Desulfosporosinus acidiphilus SJ4: one gene and its partner. The protein of the gene in region 1 interacts with the protein of each later gene in a pairwise test. Links are inferred from orthologs where the notes say so. Each region holds a gene or a part of one and is shown in the gene's direction. Other genes may lie near its edges.

Evidence for each region.
Region 2: the proteins of DESACI_RS20515 (region 1) and tuf interact in binary tests that used the Bacillus subtilis proteins (3 or more experiments, as listed by UniProt). The link is inferred for Desulfosporosinus acidiphilus SJ4 from one-to-one orthologs.

What each region holds. Positions count from the first base shown.
Region 1 is NC_018068.1:4,449,738-4,457,803, reverse strand. Bases 1,685-4,460 are described here. They hold DESACI_RS20515 (rod shape-determining protein), read left to right. Parts: upstream 1,685-2,450; coding sequence 2,451-3,470; downstream 3,471-4,460. Other genes in these bases: mreD (rod shape-determining protein MreD), read left to right, coding at 4,358-4,460; mreC (rod shape-determining protein MreC), read left to right, coding at 3,492-4,358; radC (RadC family protein), read left to right, coding at 1,685-2,279. Outside these bases: DESACI_RS20535 (DUF1697 domain-containing protein), read left to right, coding at 1-190; DESACI_RS25600 (hypothetical protein), read left to right, coding at 379-501; DESACI_RS20530 (DUF4321 domain-containing protein), read left to right, coding at 724-987; DESACI_RS20525 (Maf family protein), read left to right, coding at 989-1,627; more of radC, read left to right, coding at 1,596-1,684; more of mreD, read left to right, coding at 4,461-4,864; mrdA (penicillin-binding protein 2), read left to right, coding at 5,045-7,150; septum site-determining protein MinC, read left to right, coding at 7,262-7,942; septum site-determining protein MinD, read left to right, coding at 7,979-8,066.
Region 2 is NC_018068.1:497,654-505,797, forward strand. What follows is about bases 161-3,014. They hold tuf (elongation factor Tu), read left to right. Parts: upstream 161-913; coding sequence 914-2,116; downstream 2,117-3,014. Other genes in these bases: fusA (elongation factor G), read left to right, coding at 161-803; rpsJ (30S ribosomal protein S10), read left to right, coding at 2,310-2,615; rplC (50S ribosomal protein L3), read left to right, coding at 2,784-3,014. In the rest of the region: more of fusA, read left to right, coding at 1-160; more of rplC, read left to right, coding at 3,015-3,413; rplD (50S ribosomal protein L4), read left to right, coding at 3,437-4,060; DESACI_RS02405 (50S ribosomal protein L23), read left to right, coding at 4,060-4,347; rplB (50S ribosomal protein L2), read left to right, coding at 4,378-5,205; rpsS (30S ribosomal protein S19), read left to right, coding at 5,224-5,505; rplV (50S ribosomal protein L22), read left to right, coding at 5,528-5,869; rpsC (30S ribosomal protein S3), read left to right, coding at 5,874-6,536; rplP (50S ribosomal protein L16), read left to right, coding at 6,537-6,974; rpmC (50S ribosomal protein L29), read left to right, coding at 6,964-7,167; rpsQ (30S ribosomal protein S17), read left to right, coding at 7,191-7,451; rplN (50S ribosomal protein L14), read left to right, coding at 7,488-7,853; rplX (50S ribosomal protein L24), read left to right, coding at 7,867-8,144. UniProt on the Bacillus subtilis protein: GTP hydrolase that promotes the GTP-dependent binding of aminoacyl-tRNA to the A-site of ribosomes during protein biosynthesis.

The sequences.
Region 1 (8,066 bases):
TTTGGATACCTACGCAAACACGAATAATCAATTTCAAATTATTGGTCGGGATGTATTTCTTTTGCTTCACCAGAGTATTCGAAACTCACAACTTGCCAATAATCTCTATAAGCTTGGAGTTCCGGCAACCATGCGAAACTGGAAAACAATCAGTAAGATTGCGGCCTTAGCCAAGACCAAGGAGACTTAAGGTCAAAATAGGATGCCGCGCCCTTGTGGAGGAATTTGCCATAAACATCCGGTACCATCGTCCTATCCTAAAAATGACGAGAGAGATGTGTCGAAGATTTGACAAAGGATAGGCTATTTGGACTATTTACACGTTCTTAACTATATTTTACAGTAAGAGTAAAAATTAGACATAGGGGGACGCTTGGTTTGTCGGATCGACGATTACCGTGGCATAAAATGAACGCTGGAAAGCAGAACAAAATTATTATTGGGGTATGTATCGTGATCGCCTTAGTCGTTATAATTGTTGCCGGCATTCTGCCGCGTTAGAATGGAACCAGGAGCGGTTCTTTATTGTATGAACTCTGTTTCGTGCAGTAAAGAACCGTTCCTCACTTTGCAGCTTTAATAAAAGTATGTCTTTTTTTAGGCTTCCGGCAGGGGGTACGAACTTGCTTAGTCAAGGGTAAGATGCTACACTAAATGAGAAGTCATAGTTTGGGGATTTCTAGATAAAAGACTGAATTTCTGACGATGGAAGGGGAAAAAACTATGGCGGTTGGGCGAAATTCTTCAGGGACAGGGAGAATGATATTGCTCATTTTAATAGGAGCTGCCCTTGGGACTCTAGTCGGGTTTGGCTTGGATAAATATGGCATATTTGCACCATTTTTAAAGCCGGCTGTCATTGATTTTCCGTCACATACTTATCTCGATTTCTTTTTTCTCTCGCTTTCCTTTGGCTTTCGTCTAAGCATTACCAGTGCCACACTTTTAGGTGCGCTGGGTGGATATATGTTATCAAGGAAGTGGTAAGATGCTTGTTCTTGCATCCACATCTCCCAGGAGAGCAATGCTGCTTCAAGAGGCCGGCTTTTTATTTCAAACGGTTAGATCGACTGTCTCTGAGACGCTGCCGGTTGGAATGCTACCGAAGCCTGGAGTTAGAGAATTGGCAGAACGCAAAGCGAGAGCAGGTCTTCAGCAGTGGCTTAAACTCGGAGGAGACTCTTTGGATGTTGTGCTGGGAGCTGACACCATGGTTGTGTTGGATACCCGAATCTTAGGTAAACCGTCAAATCCGCAGGAAGCAGAGGAAATGCTGCAAGAGTTAAGTGGACGAACTCATGTTGTTCTGACCGGTGTGGCCTTGTTGAATGGGTTTGGAAAACTGAAGACTGAGGTAATTGAAACTTTTGTGGTTTTCCGTCAAATGTCCCCTCAGGAAATTAAAGACTATGTCAAAAGCGGAGAACCGATGGATAAAGCGGGTGCCTATGGAATTCAGGGAGAAGCCAGAAAGTTTGTCACTTCTGTTGAGGGATCACTGACAAATGTTATTGGGCTTCCGATGGAATACTTAACAGATGAACTTAAGGCGTGGGGGATTATGCAGGCAAATATCGCTTCACGCGAGGTGAATCATGGAGTATCGGCGTCTGAAAGATCTACCTGAGGAACTGCTGCCGCGGGAAAGACTTTGTTTATTAGGACCGGAGGTGCTGTCTAACAGCGAAATCCTGGCAATCCTCCTGCGTACAGGCCTTAAAGGGGAAAACGTTTTAACACTGGCAGAACGTATTCTGGCAGGGGTAGGCGGCCTTTCGGGGTTAGGAAAGCTTACGGTTCATGAATTAGCTCAGATTCACGGTTTAGGAAAGGCGAAGTCCGCCGAGTTAAAGGCTGCTCTAGAATTGGGTCGCCGATCAGTTTCAGTGGACCCCATGTCTAGGCCGACCGTTAATTCGCCGCAAGATGTGGCGCATATTGTTATGGAAGAAATGCGCTATTTGGACAGGGAGCATTTTCGGGTGGTTTCCCTCTCGACAAAAAATCATGTCTTGGGGATCAGCCCCATCTCGATTGGTTCACTCAATTCATCGCTGGTTCATCCCAGAGAATGTTTTAAAGAAGCCATTCGGAGAAATTCGAATGCTATTATTTTATTACATAATCATCCCAGCGGTGACCCGACTCCCAGTAAGGAAGACATAGAAGTTACCCGCCGCCTGGCAGACGGGGGAAAGATTCTCGGTATTGAGGTTCTTGATCACGTTATCATTGGGGATAACCGTTATGTCAGCTTGAAGGAACGGGGAGTCATATAGCGAGGTTCGGGGTTCGAATAAATCTAAAGATCTAAAGATCTGAAATCAGATCTAAAATCTGAAGATCAGGAAATTAGAACTATGGTATAATATTTGGCGTTTGGTAATTTTAGGTTTGAACGGGTATACTGTTCGTATAGAGAGTGTGACTGGAAGGAGTTTTTACAAACCATGTTTAGTTTTTTCAGCCGGGATTTAGGGATTGACCTTGGGACAGCGAACTCATTAGTTCATTTAAAGGGAAAAGGTATTGTTGTACGTGAACCCTCCGTTGTTGCGATGGATATTATGACGAAGACCCCAATGGCAGTCGGAGACAAAGCTAAGGAAATGATTGGCCGTACTCCCAGCAATATTGTGGCTATTCGCCCTCTTAAAGACGGGGTTATTTCGGATTTTAATATTACTCAGAAAATGTTGAAATACTTTATCAGCCGTGCTCTCGGAACGGATCATCCTTTTATTCGCCCCAGGGTGGTCATTTGTGTGCCTTCCGGTGTTACACCCGTTGAAGAACGCGCAGTTAAAGAAGCTGCCATGGCCGCCGGTGCCAAGGATCCCATGATTCTGGAAGAACCGATGGCAGCAGCCATCGGCGCAGGACTTCCGGTCAGTGAACCGACAGGCAATATGATTGTAGACATTGGCGGCGGCACCACAGAAGTTGCAGTCATATCTCTGGGAGGAATCGTAACCAGCCGTTCAATCCGAGTGGCAGGAGACGAGATGGACGATGCCATTGTAGCTCATATTAAGAGACGATATAATTTAATGGTGGGTTACCGCACCGCTGAGTCCCTGAAATTTGAAATCGGTTATGCTTATATGGCTGAACCGGGCAATTACACGGTGCGCGGGCGAGATTTATTAACAGGACTTCCAAAAACCATTGATGTCTCTGCAGAGGAAATCCAAGAAGCCTTGCAGGAACCGGTGATGGCCATTGTTGATGCGGTTAAATCGTGCCTGGAGAAGACTCCGCCGGAATTATCTTCCGACATTATGGACCGAGGAATTATGATGGCGGGCGGAGGCTCATTGCTTCGCAATCTTGATCGGCTGATATCCGATGAAACAGGCATTGCGGTGCACTTGGCGGAGGACCCTCTGTCTTGTGTTGTTCACGGGACAGGACATGTCCTGGAACACGCTGATGTCCTTCGTAAAATAGCTGCCTCGCAAAAAAGCTAGGAATAGCGGGGAGGAATCTTGGTGGGGAAGAGAGTTAATGTAACGGGAATTGCGGTTCTCGTTTTCTTTCTGTTGCTGGGCGTATTAATAAGTATTCGCTTGACGGGTCTTGGCAGCCGGTTCCCCAATCCCGTAGGGGGAGCTATGCAAAGAGTGTTGAGTGTCGTAGAGAAGCCTATTCTTCAGTTGGGAAACGGAATTCGAGATAATACCAAAGTTCTGTGGAATTTCAGAAATGTTGAGCAGGAAAATCAAGAATTACACAAAAAAGTAGATCAGCTTACCGGTGATAACCTAAAACTTAAAGAACAAGTGCTGGCCGGCTTGCGATACTCAGAACTTGACCAAGGAGTATTTCGCAGCCCGACCCTTGATAAGTATACCAAAGTAGGGGCAACGATCATCAATCGCAACCCGACATCCTGGTACAGCACATTGACTGTAAATCGAGGAAGCAATGATGGGGTTCAGATTAATGATCCTGTGATCGGAGACTTAGGTTTGGTGGGTAAGGTTGTTAGTGTTTCACCGACAACGTCTGAAGTTCTGATGATTCTCGATGGTGAAGGACAAGTAAGTGCTGTCGTGCGCGATAGTGCAGGCAATGGTACCTTCGGAATTGTACAGGGTACTTATAAACGGGGTTCTCGTCTGACCCCTGAGGGGAATTTGGAAATGCTCTTTCGCCGGGCGGATAATGTCAATGTTGGAAATCTGGTCCTGACTTCCGGTCAGGGCGGAGTTTACCCTCAAGATGTCCCCATCGGGAAAGTTAAAGAAATCGAGCTTGACCCTTCCGGTCTGCTCAAGACGGCATACATCGAACCCTTGGTTGACTTTGATTCTCTTGAAGAAGTCTATATTGTGAAAATGGTGGGGGCAAAATAATGCGCTACATCCTGATTACAGTCATGTTTCTTCTAAGCTTGATCTTGCCGGGGACGCTTTTCCACTTTTGGGCCTGGTCAGGCATTAAACCGGATCTTCTCATGCTCTTGACCATCTATATGGCCGCGCACCACCGGCGGCTTTCCAGTTTGCTTTGGGGTTTAGGTGCGGGGCTGTTGGAAGACTTTTATTTAGGCCGGTATATAGGAATGTATACTCTTACTCTCTTAGTAGTGGCCTTCTTAAGCAACTGGCTGACGGAACGCTGGTATCGGGAAAATTTCTTGCTGACAACGTTCATGGTCTTCATAGTTACGGCGGTTGGGCAAATTTGTGTAGCTTTTTTGGCCTTGGGAGCAGGACTGCAATGGTCGATGGCTGACATAGCCCAATTAGTGTTTGGAGTCGCATTATACAATGCTGTTCTCGTTCCAATCACCTATCCTTTGATTCACAGGTCTTTCCAGTACGGCTGGCTGCGGTACAGACCAAGATATGAACGATAATCTATTACCGAATACTAAAACTCATGAATTAGCACTTAAGTCCATAAAATAATGATGGTTTTAACTCTAAATAATACAACTGATTCCGTTCTTCGATTCAATAAATCGAATCCGTTTCGAACCAGGGAAATCGAACCAGGAATATCGAGCCAGGAACATCGAATTGGAGGAGTTTTTGAAATGGATGACAAAGAACGAAAACCATATGTCCATCGTTTTTGGGGTCTCTCGGCGGTCGTGGTTATTGTTTTTTTGATTTTGGGTTTAAACCTTTGGCATTTGCAAATTGCTGAGGGATCTTACTATTCGGAAATGGCTAAAGGCAACGTTATGCAGCTTGTGAAGATTCCAACCACTCGCGGCGATATTGTTGACAAAAACAATAAGCTTTTGGCCACCAGCGTGCCGGAGTTTGTCCTAACCTTAGACTGGCTTGATCTTCAGCAGTCTAAAACGACCAACTGGAAAGACGTAGTTATGCGTTTAGCGGGCTTTATAAAGCCCTATTGGCCTAATGCCAACGAAACTGTTGATGCTATCGATGTCGATATTTTAGTCAATATCCAAAACCACCAGTGGGAACGTTACCGCCCGGTTACAATCTTGGAGAATGTTCCTCAACAGCTTCAAGCCGTTATTGCCGAGCATCAAGATGAACTTCCCGGGGTCAGCGTGGATGCAACGCCAATCCGCTCTTACCCTCAGCATACCTTAGCAGGACAGATTCTTGGCTATGTGCGGGAGATCGGTCCCAATGAAATTGATCAGTTTAATAAAAACCCCGATGCTCAAAAAGCCGGATTTACCTATTCTCAGGGGGACCTGGTGGGTAAGGACGGTGTGGAAAAGACTTATGATTTTTGGCTGCGCGGTAAAGAAGGGGTGCAACAAGTTGAAGTCGACAATAATGCCCGCCCTTTGACCAAAAAGATAGTTCAGACACCGGAACCCGGAAAGACAATTCAGCTGACTATCGACGCCGACTTGCAAAAAACGGTGGAAGACAGCTTGGATCAGGTTATAGCCAATGTTCAAAGAGACACGAATCCCAACGCCAAATCGGGTGCAGCTGTGGTCATTGATGTCAATACAGGCAAGATATTGGCTATGGCCTCCCGGCCGAGTATGGACCCCAATGATTTGATCGGAAATATTTCTCAACAAGTTTCGGATAAATACTTTACCAATAAAGATGCACCGGCGGCTTCCCTGAACCGCGCCTTAGCAGGGCTTTACCCGCCTGGTTCTACCTTTAAAATGATTACGGCAATGGCTGCTTTGCAATTGAAATTAACGACGCCGGATGAAAAAATTAATGACGTACTCTCCTCGCTGGGAAATATCGTAGCTCAAAAACAAGGGTTTGTAGAATGGGGCGGAAATAATTTTGGCCTTGTGAATATTTATCGGGCTCTGGCCTTATCCTCGGATATCTATTTTGAAGTTGTGGGCCGGCGGGTTTTTGACGCCAATCCGGAATTTATTGGCCAGATTGCCCATGAATTTGGTTTGGGGACTTACACCGGTGTCGATTTACCCGGTGAAGCAAAGGGACTTGTACCTTCAGAACAATGGAAAAAGGCCAATATTGAACCCCAATATGCCAAACAGCGGGATCAGAAACTCGCTGCTATCAACAGTAAATATGCACCAAAATTAGCTCAGGCTAAGGATACTCAGACGAAACAGAAACTGCAGTCTGCTGAAGATCAGGAGAAAAAGCAAGTTCAGGTTTGGTATCAGCAAATGGTCGATCAGTACGTGGCTTGGAAAGCTTATGACAGTTATAACAATGCTATCGGGCAAGGGTACAATGATTATACGCCTCTCCAATTGGCGAATTACGTGGCAACCATCGTCAATGGCGGCAAACACTATCGTCCCTACATTGTGAATAAAATAAGCGATCCTTTGACGGGAAAAGTAGTCATGCAAAATCAGCCTAAAGTCGAAAATACGGTCTCGATCTCGCCGGACGTTTTGGCTACAGTCAAGCAGGGGATGCAGGCCGCGACAACAGGCGAAGGAACAGCAGCTTTTCTGTTTTCCGATATTCCCGACTTTTCAGGCGGTGCTAAGACAGGTACCGCTCAAACCGGATCAGTAAATACTAGTAATGCAGATGTCTATAACGGGATGTTTGTGGCCTTTGCTCCCTATGATCATCCTCAGATAGCCTTTGCCGGAGTCGTTGAATATGGAAGTCACGGCGGGGATACGGCAGGATACGTCGCTAGGGCGGCATTTATGAAGTATTTTGGATGGAAATCCACGAATGGGGGCTAAAAAACGAGGAAATTTCTCCTCGTTTTTTTTTAAGAAGAAAAGGGAATTGGGACAGGCTTGTAGAATTTATAGTAGGCATTTATTATGAAAAGCAATGGAGGATTGTGCAGGTTGACACGGACAGAACATGTTGCCCTAAAGGGCACCCGCGAAGGACTGGTGCTGTACTTTGATCCGGCTGCGGAGTTTGGATTGTTGATGACGGAACTCGATAAGTTGCTGAAGGATTCAGTTCAATTCCTAAAGGGTGCGACAGTTCGGTGTTTTGCAGGAAGCAAAGAATACTCAGAGGGTGAGCATGATCAGTTAACAAACCTCTTAAGTGAGCACCAGTTGGAACTTGGGGGATGGTTAACGACGGAGGAAGTGTACGTGCCGGGAAAAATTCAATCCCACGCGGAAGAGAAAGAAACGCGGGCTGTCGATGAAGGGATGGTCTCGGGACAATGCCTCTTTGTGGAACGCACGATGCGTTCCGGGAAGAGTGTGCAATTTGAAGGGCATGTTGTAGTGCTGGGTGATGTTAATCCCGGTGCAGAGATTATTGCTACCGGAAATATTGTTGTTTTGGGGTCTTTGCGCGGCGTAGCTCATGCAGGGGCCACCGGAGAACGGACAGCCTCAGTAAGTGCCTATCATCTGGCACCGACACAGCTGAGAATTGCAGATTTAGTAACAAGAGCACCTGATGAGGAATCAGAGGAACGAGGACCGGAAATTGCCAGAATTAAAGATGACCGTTTGATTGTCGAAGCAGCTGGTTTGACAGGTTATCGTGGCAAAGGTCGTTAAGAAGAATAAGTACTAAGCGGAAAGGTAGGTCAGAATATGGGAGAGGTAATCGTCGTAACTTCCGGCAAAGGAGGCGTAGGCAAGACAACAACATCAGCGAACATTGGGACAGGACTGGCTTCTG
Region 2 (8,144 bases), 4.0 Mb from region 1 along the record:
TATCACGTTTGGCTGAAGAAGACCCAACGTTCAGAATGCGTACAGACGTTGAGACGGGGCAAACAATTATCGCCGGTATGGGTGAACTCCATCTGGAGATTATTGTTGACCGTTTACAGCGGGAATTTAAAGTTCAATGTGACGTAGGACGTCCTCAGGTTGCCTATAAAGAAACTATCCGCAAAGCGGTTAAAGCTGAAGGAAAGTTCGTACGTCAGTCAGGCGGCCGTGGTCAATACGGACACTGCTGGGTTGAATTTGAACCTATGGAACCAGGATCCGGTTTTGAATTTGTCAATAAAATTGTTGGTGGGGTTATTCCTCGCGAATATATTAACCCAATCGGCGATGGTATCGAAGAAGCTATGCAAAACGGTATTCTCGCAGGATATCCTGCTCTCGATATACGGGCTACAGTCGTTGACGGCTCCTATCACGATGTTGACTCTTCAGAAATGGCCTTTAAGATTGCCGGCTCTATGGCTTTCAAAGCCGGTACCGCTAAAGCCGACCCGGTAATTTTGGAACCTGTTATGAAAGTTGAAGTAACGGTCCCTGAGGAATATATGGGTGATGTCATCGGTGATATCAGCTCACGTCGTGGACGTATTGAAGGAATGGAAGCTCGCGGTAATTCCCAAGTTGTACGCGGCTTTGTTCCTCTCGCTGAAATGTTTGGTTATTCGACAGATTTACGGTCAGCCACCCAAGGTCGTGGAGTATACGTGATGCAATTTGACCATTACGAAGATGTTCCAAAGACCATTGCTGACGGCATTATAGCAAAACGTCAAGGTGCGTAAGCAAGGATTAAAGACCGGGGTTCAAATTCTTTTCAAGCTTGAAGAGGGTTTGAACTTCGGTACCTCGCTGAATTATAAAAACCCTGAAATATTTAAAAGGAGTGAAAAACATGGGAAAAGCGAAATACGAACGTACAAAACCACATGTTAACGTTGGAACCATCGGACACGTAGACCACGGTAAAACAACGACCACAGCTGCAATCACTGTTGTTCTTTCTAAAGTCGGCGGTGCTGTAGCTACAGCATTTGACCAAATCGACAAAGCTCCGGAAGAGCGTGAACGTGGTATTACCATTTCTACCGCTCACGTTGAGTACGAAACCGAAACCCGTCACTATGCACACGTTGACTGCCCAGGGCACGCTGACTATGTCAAGAACATGATCACCGGTGCTGCTCAAATGGACGGCGCAATCCTCGTTGTATCTGCTGCTGACGGTCCTATGCCGCAAACCCGTGAACACATTCTCTTGGCTCGCCAAGTTGGTGTTCCCAGTATCGTTGTTTGGCTTAATAAAGCCGACATGGTTGATGACGCCGAACTTATAGAGCTCGTAGAAATGGAAATTCGTGAACTCTTAAGTTCTTATGAATTTGATGGCGACAATATTCCCATCGTTCCCGGATCTGGACTTAAAGCACTGCAATGTGGCTGCGGAAAACGCGATTGCGAGTGGTGCGGAAAAATCTGGAACCTTATGGATGCAGTTGATTCCTACATTCCTACTCCGGAACGTGACACCGATAAGCCTTTCTTGATGCCAGTTGAGGATGTTTTCACCATTACCGGTCGTGGTACCGTTGCTACCGGTCGTGTTGAGCGTGGTCAAGTGAAGGTCGGAGACGAAGTTGAGATCGTCGGATTAAGCACCGCTGCTCGTAAAACTGTTGTAACCGGCGTTGAGATGTTCCGTAAACTCTTAGACCAAGCACAAGCTGGAGACAATATCGGTGCACTCCTCCGTGGTGTTGAGCGTAAAGATATTGAGCGCGGTCAAGTTTTAGCGAAAACCGGCTCCATTAAACCTCACACCAAGTTTTCCGGAGAGGTTTACATCCTGAACAAAGAAGAAGGCGGACGTCATACTCCTTTCTTCAACAACTATCGTCCTCAATTCTATTTCCGTACAACCGATGTTACCGGTGTAATCGATCTTCCTGAAGGAACTGAAATGGTTATGCCCGGCGACCGTGTAACGATTGATGTTGAACTCATTACTCCAATCGCTATGGAAGAAGGACTTCGTTTTGCTATCCGTGAAGGCGGCAGAACTGTAGGTTCAGGAATTGTTGCCAAAATTAACGAGTAATTAGTCTTTTAAAGACACTAAATTAGAGAGGAAGAGATTCTTCCTCTCTAATTGTGAAGGTCAGGTGAAGGAATGCCATCTGACCTCTGATATCTGGAATGGCGCAAAAGGTTGCTAGGCAGGTGACTCCGCTTGCCTGGGGAATTTTTGCGCTCAACCCGTGTAACGGGAATTTAAGGAGGTAGAATTTAAAATGAGCCAAAAAATCAGAATTCGCTTAAAGGCTTTTGATCACAAAACCTTGGATCAATCTGCAGAACGTATTGTAGAAACCGCAAAGAGGACAGGAGCTCAAGTCAGTGGACCGATTCCTCTCCCTACTGAGAAGAACATTTACACAATTTTGCGTTCCCCTCATGTTAACAAGGATTCAAGGGAACAATTTGAGATGCGGACGCATAAGCGCCTCATTGATATCCTTGAGCCTACGTCAAAAACTGTGGATGCCTTAATGCGCTTAGATCTCCCCGCTGGGGTTGATATTGAGATTAAGCTCTAATTCTTTATTTTTTTGTAGCTTAATTATAAGTCTTGTGATATAATATGTTGTACTTGTCGCGAGAAACGCCCGGTAGCGTGTAGAAAAATTGCGATGAGATAAATAAGATGACACTCTCGTGCACCAGAGTAATCCGGCGCACTTCAAAGTGTCTAGGAGGTGGCATTCGTGTCAAAAGGAATTCTAGGTAAAAAAATAGGGATGACCCAAGTCTTCACTAGCGAAGGAAAAGTCATTCCGGTCACAGTGGTGGAAGCTGGTCCTTGCCCTGTGGTACAAAAGAAGACAGTTGCTACAGACGGATATAATGCTGTTCAACTGGGTTTTTCTGTACTTCGTGAAGGATTGACCAACAAGCCTCGCCAAGGACATTTCCAAAAGGCAAACTTGAAGCCTATGCGTTATGTCAGAGAATTCAGGGTAGAAGACATCGACAGCTATGAAATTGGTCAAGAAGTCAATGCGGACCTGTTTACAGTCGGCGATCGCGTGGATGTCGTTGGTACTTCAAGAGGCAAAGGCTTTGAAGGTATGATTAAACGCAACGGTGCCAGCCGCGGACCAATGGCTCACGGTTCAAAATATCATCGTCGCTCAGGTTCCCTTGGCGCGAAAGGCCCGGCTCGTGTTTTCAAAGGCCGTGTTTTGCCAGGCCGTATGGGCGGCGAGCGTGTAACTGTACAAAACTTGGAGGTCATCCGAGTTGACTTAGATAAAAACCTGATCTTGATCAAAGGGGCTGTCCCGGGAGCGAAAAAATCATTGCTCATTCTGAAGCCTTCTGTCAAGGCGAAGTAGCACTGAGAAAGGAGGAATAAGCAATGCCTAAAGTTCAAGTAGTAAATATGCAAGGCGCACCTGTTGGTGAAATTGAACTAAGTGATAATATCTTTGGAATTACACCCAATGTTCCTGTTCTTCATTCAGCCGTTGTTTCCCAATTAGCTTCTCTGCGGCACGGAACGCAATCAGCTCTGCTGCGCGGCGAAGTACGCGGAGGCGGACGCAAACCATGGCGTCAAAAGGGAACTGGCCGTGCACGTTCCGGAAGTTCACGCTCCCCTGTTTGGAGAGGCGGCGGTGTTGTATTCGCACCGAAACCGCGTAAGTATGGATTTAAATTGCCGAAGAAAGTTAGACGTCTGGCTTTACACTCAGCACTTTCTTCGAAAGTCATAGAACAACAGCTTATCGTGTTGGATGCTCTGAAATTGGAAGAGGTTAAGACACGTGAAATCGTTAAACTTCTCAAGGCTCTGCAAGTCAGCAAGAAGGCAATGATTGTCACGGATGAGGTTGACGAAGCGGTTTTCCGTTCGGCTAGTAACATAGAGGGTGTAGTCACCATGGATGTTGCTGGGATGAATGTCGTAGACTTGCTCAACCATGATGTTCTTGTCATGACTAAGGCTGCGATCTCAAAAACAGAGGAGGTGTTTGCGTAATGCGCGACGCACGTGAGGTCCTCAAAAGTCCGGTTATCTCTGAAAAATCAGTAGGTCTTGTTGAGGAAAACAAATACTCCTTCTGGGTTAATCCAGCAGCTAATAAAATCGAAATCAAAGCCGCAGTAGAAAAAATGTTTAAGGTTTCCGTAGTGGACATTCACACCATCAATGTTCGCGGGAAAATGAAACGGGTAGGCAAGTACAGCGGTAAGACCGCAAATCGGAAAAAAGCGATTGCTACGCTTAAAGCTGGAGATAGAATTGAAAACTTCGCAGGCCTGTAAGCAGCTTGAAGCAAAGGAGGAAAGAAACCAATGGCACTGAAGTCATTTAAACCAACCTCGGCCAGTCGTCGTCAAATGACTGTTTCGACGTTTGAAGAAATCACCAGAACTGAGCCTGAACGTTCTTTGTTAAAGCCTTTACGCAAAAAGGCCGGCCGCAACAGCGAAGGTCATTTAAGCGTTCGCCATAAAGGCGGCGGGCACAAGAGAATGTATCGTCAGATTGATTTCAAACGGAATAAAGATGGTATCCCGGCACGAGTGGCCAGTATTGAATATGATCCTAACCGATCGGCAAATATTGCCTTGCTTTACTACAAAGATGGGTTCAAAGCCTATATCTTAGCACCTAACGGTCTACAAGTCGATCAAATGGTCGTTTCTGGACCGGATGCAGATATTAAAGTAGGAAACACTCTCCCTTTAAAAAATATACCAGTCGGTACTTTATTGCATAACATTGAGATGAAACCCGGCAAAGGAGCACAAATGGTCCGGACCGCCGGAGTTGCAGCTCAATTAATGGCTAAAGAAGGCGCTTATGCAACCTTACGTCTTCCCTCGGGAGAAATGCGCATGATCCGTCTTGAATGCCGCGCAACTATCGGTCAAGTCGGAAACTTAGACCATGAAAACATTAACATTGGTAAAGCCGGACGATCCCGTTGGCTGGGAATTCGCCCAACCGTTCGCGGATCAGTTATGAATCCTTGCGATCACCCCCATGGCGGTGGTGAAGGCCGTAACTCCATTGGACGTAATCCGGTTACACCTTGGGGAAAACCTGCCCTTGGTGCCAAGACTCGGAAGAAAAAGAACTTGTCGAATCGCTTTATTGTGAAACGGCGCAGTAAGTAGTCGAAAGGAGGCCCATGAATGAGCAGATCTGTAAAAAAAGGACCTTTCGTCGAAGCTCGTCTCCTCGCACGTGTTGACGCGATGAACGAATCCGGTGACAAGCGCGTCATCAAGACATGGTCCAGACGCTCAACAATTTTCCCGCAAATGATTGGTTTTACTATAGCAGTGCACGATGGACGGAAACATGTTCCTATCTATATTACCGAAGACATGGTAGGGCATAAACTTGGCGAGTTCTCGCCGACTCGCACCTATAAGGGCCATGCTGGCAGTGAAAAGTCCAGCGGCCTACGATAATTCGAGAGGAGGCTAAAGACACATGCAAGCAAAAGCAGTGGCAAAATACGTACGTATCTCTCCTCGTAAGGTGCGCCAAGTTGTTAATTTGATCCGCGGCAAGAAGGTCAGTGATGCGTTCGCCATTCTTCAATTTACTGCTAAGGGATCAAGTGCTGATGTCACAAAGGTATTAAAATCAGCAGTTGCTAACGCAGAGCATAATTTTGACATGAATACAGATGAACTTATCATTACTCAAATTTGTGTGGACGAAGGACCAACTTTAAAACGCATTAAGCCTAGAGCTATGGGACGTGCAGACCAAATCCGCAAACGGACGAGTCACATTACCGTGGTTGTTGGCGAAGAGAAGGAGGACTAGAACTGTGGGTCAAAAGGTAAATCCCAAAGGCCTCCGCATCGGGATAATCCGTGATTGGGAAAGCCGATGGTATGCAGGTAAAAACTATGTAGAACTTCTTCACGAGGACTTGAAAATTCGTGAATTTGTAAAAAATAAACTTAAACAAGCCGGTTGCCCTAAGGTTGAGATCGAACGTGCGGCAAGCCGCATCAAGGTATCAGTTTACGCAGCCAAGCCGGGAATTGTCATTGGCCGCGGCGGCGCAGAAGTAGAAAATCTGCGTAAGCAACTGGAAGCCATGACGGGCAAACAAGTCGCAGTTAACATTGTTGAAATTAAAAAGCCTGAGCTGGATGCGCAATTAGTTGCGGAAAATATAGCCCAACAACTGGAGAAACGTGTTTCCTTCCGTCGTGCTATGAAACAAACCGTCGGCAGGACTATGCGCCAGGGTTCCTTGGGAATCAAAATTCAGTGCAGCGGTCGTTTGGCTGGAGCCGAAATTGCCAGAACTGAATGGTACCATGAAGGAAAAGTACCCCTTCACACCTTACGTGCAGACATTGACTACGGGTTTGCCGAAGCAAATACCACGTATGGAAAAATTGGTATCAAAGTTTGGATTTATAAAGGTGAGGTTCTTCCAGCGAAGAAGGTCGTCGCTCAGGTGGAAGGAGGAAACTAAATGTTAGTCCCAACCAGAGTGAAACATAGAAAACAACATCGTGGTCGTTTGACCGGTAAAGCGACTCGTGGAACTACGATTACCTTTGGCCAATATGGTCTGGTAGCCCTGGAAAGCGGTTGGATAACCAATCGTCAAATCGAGGCCGCTCGTATCGCCATGACCCGTTATATTAAACGGGGCGGTCAAGTATGGATTAAAATTTTCCCTGATAAGCCAATTACGGCAAAACCGGCTGAAACTCGTATGGGCAGCGGAAAAGGCTCGCCTGAGTATTGGGTAGCCGTTGTGAAACCCGGCCGTGTCATGTTTGAACTCGACGGCGTTGCAGAAGAAGTCGCCCGCGAAGCTCTTCGCTTGGCAATGCATAAGCTTCCGATCAAATGTAAGATCGCTTCCCGTGCAGATTTACTAGGAGGTGACGCAAATGAAAACTAAGGATTTCCGTGATCTGACAAATGACGAAGTCGTTAAGCAGATCGACGATTACAAAACCGAACTGTTTAATTTGCGTTTCCAATTGGCAACGGGTCAACTTGATAACCCAATGCGAATTCGTGAAATCCGCAAAGGTATTGCTCGCGGCAAAACGATTTTGCGTGAACGTGAGTTAAAGATCGAACGTTCTTAAGTTGAGAAAGGAGGCTTTATAGCGTGGAAAGAGCCCAGCGTAAAGTTCGGATCGGCAAAGTAGTCAGCGATAAGATGGACAAAACCATTGTTGTGTCTGTTGAAATTACTGAAAGCCATCCCTTATATAAAAAGACATTTACTCGCACAAAGAAATTTAAAGCTCATGATGAGAACAACGAAGCTCATATCGGAGATACTGTTTCAATCATGGAAACCCGCCGTTTAAGTAAGGATAAATGCTGGCGCATGGTTAAAGTTCTGGAAAGGGCTGTAGCGCTCTAAACTAGTTATATTTAGTTCGGAAGGGGGTCAAAGGGAATGATCCAGGTACAAACCAGGCTTCGGGTTGGAGACAACTCTGGTGCTAAAGAATTGATGTGTATTCGTGTGCTCGGGGGCTCAATGCGTCGGTATGCATCAATTGGAGATATTATTGTGGCTTCTGTTAAACAGGCAACGCCAGGGGGCGTTGTTAAAAAGGGTGACGTCGTTAAGGCAGTTGTTGTTCGCACAAAGAAGGAAATTCGACGTCCTGACGGTTCTTATATACGCTTCAGCGAGAATGCTGCTGTCATCATCAGAGATGACAAGAGCCCTCGCGGAACTCGTATCTTTGGGCCAGTTGCCCGTGAACTTCGTGATAATTATATGAAAATTATTTCCCTGGCACCGGAGGTTATCTAAGACCCCATGACAGATGGAGGTGAAGAAAGTGGCTGCTACTAAGCATAAAGTACAACCCAATAAACTGCACGTTAAAAAAGGCGACTACGTCATGGTCATCAGCGGTAAAGACGCCGGCAAAAAAGGTAAAGTAATCGAAGTGATCCCCAAAAAGGGTCGCGTCGTTGTAGAAAAGGCTAATATTGTTAAACGTCACACCAAGCCCTCTCAAGCGATGCCTCAAGGCGGTATTGTTTCTAAGGAAGCTCCGATGGCCAGTTCGAATGTTATGTTATATTGCCAAGAGTGTAA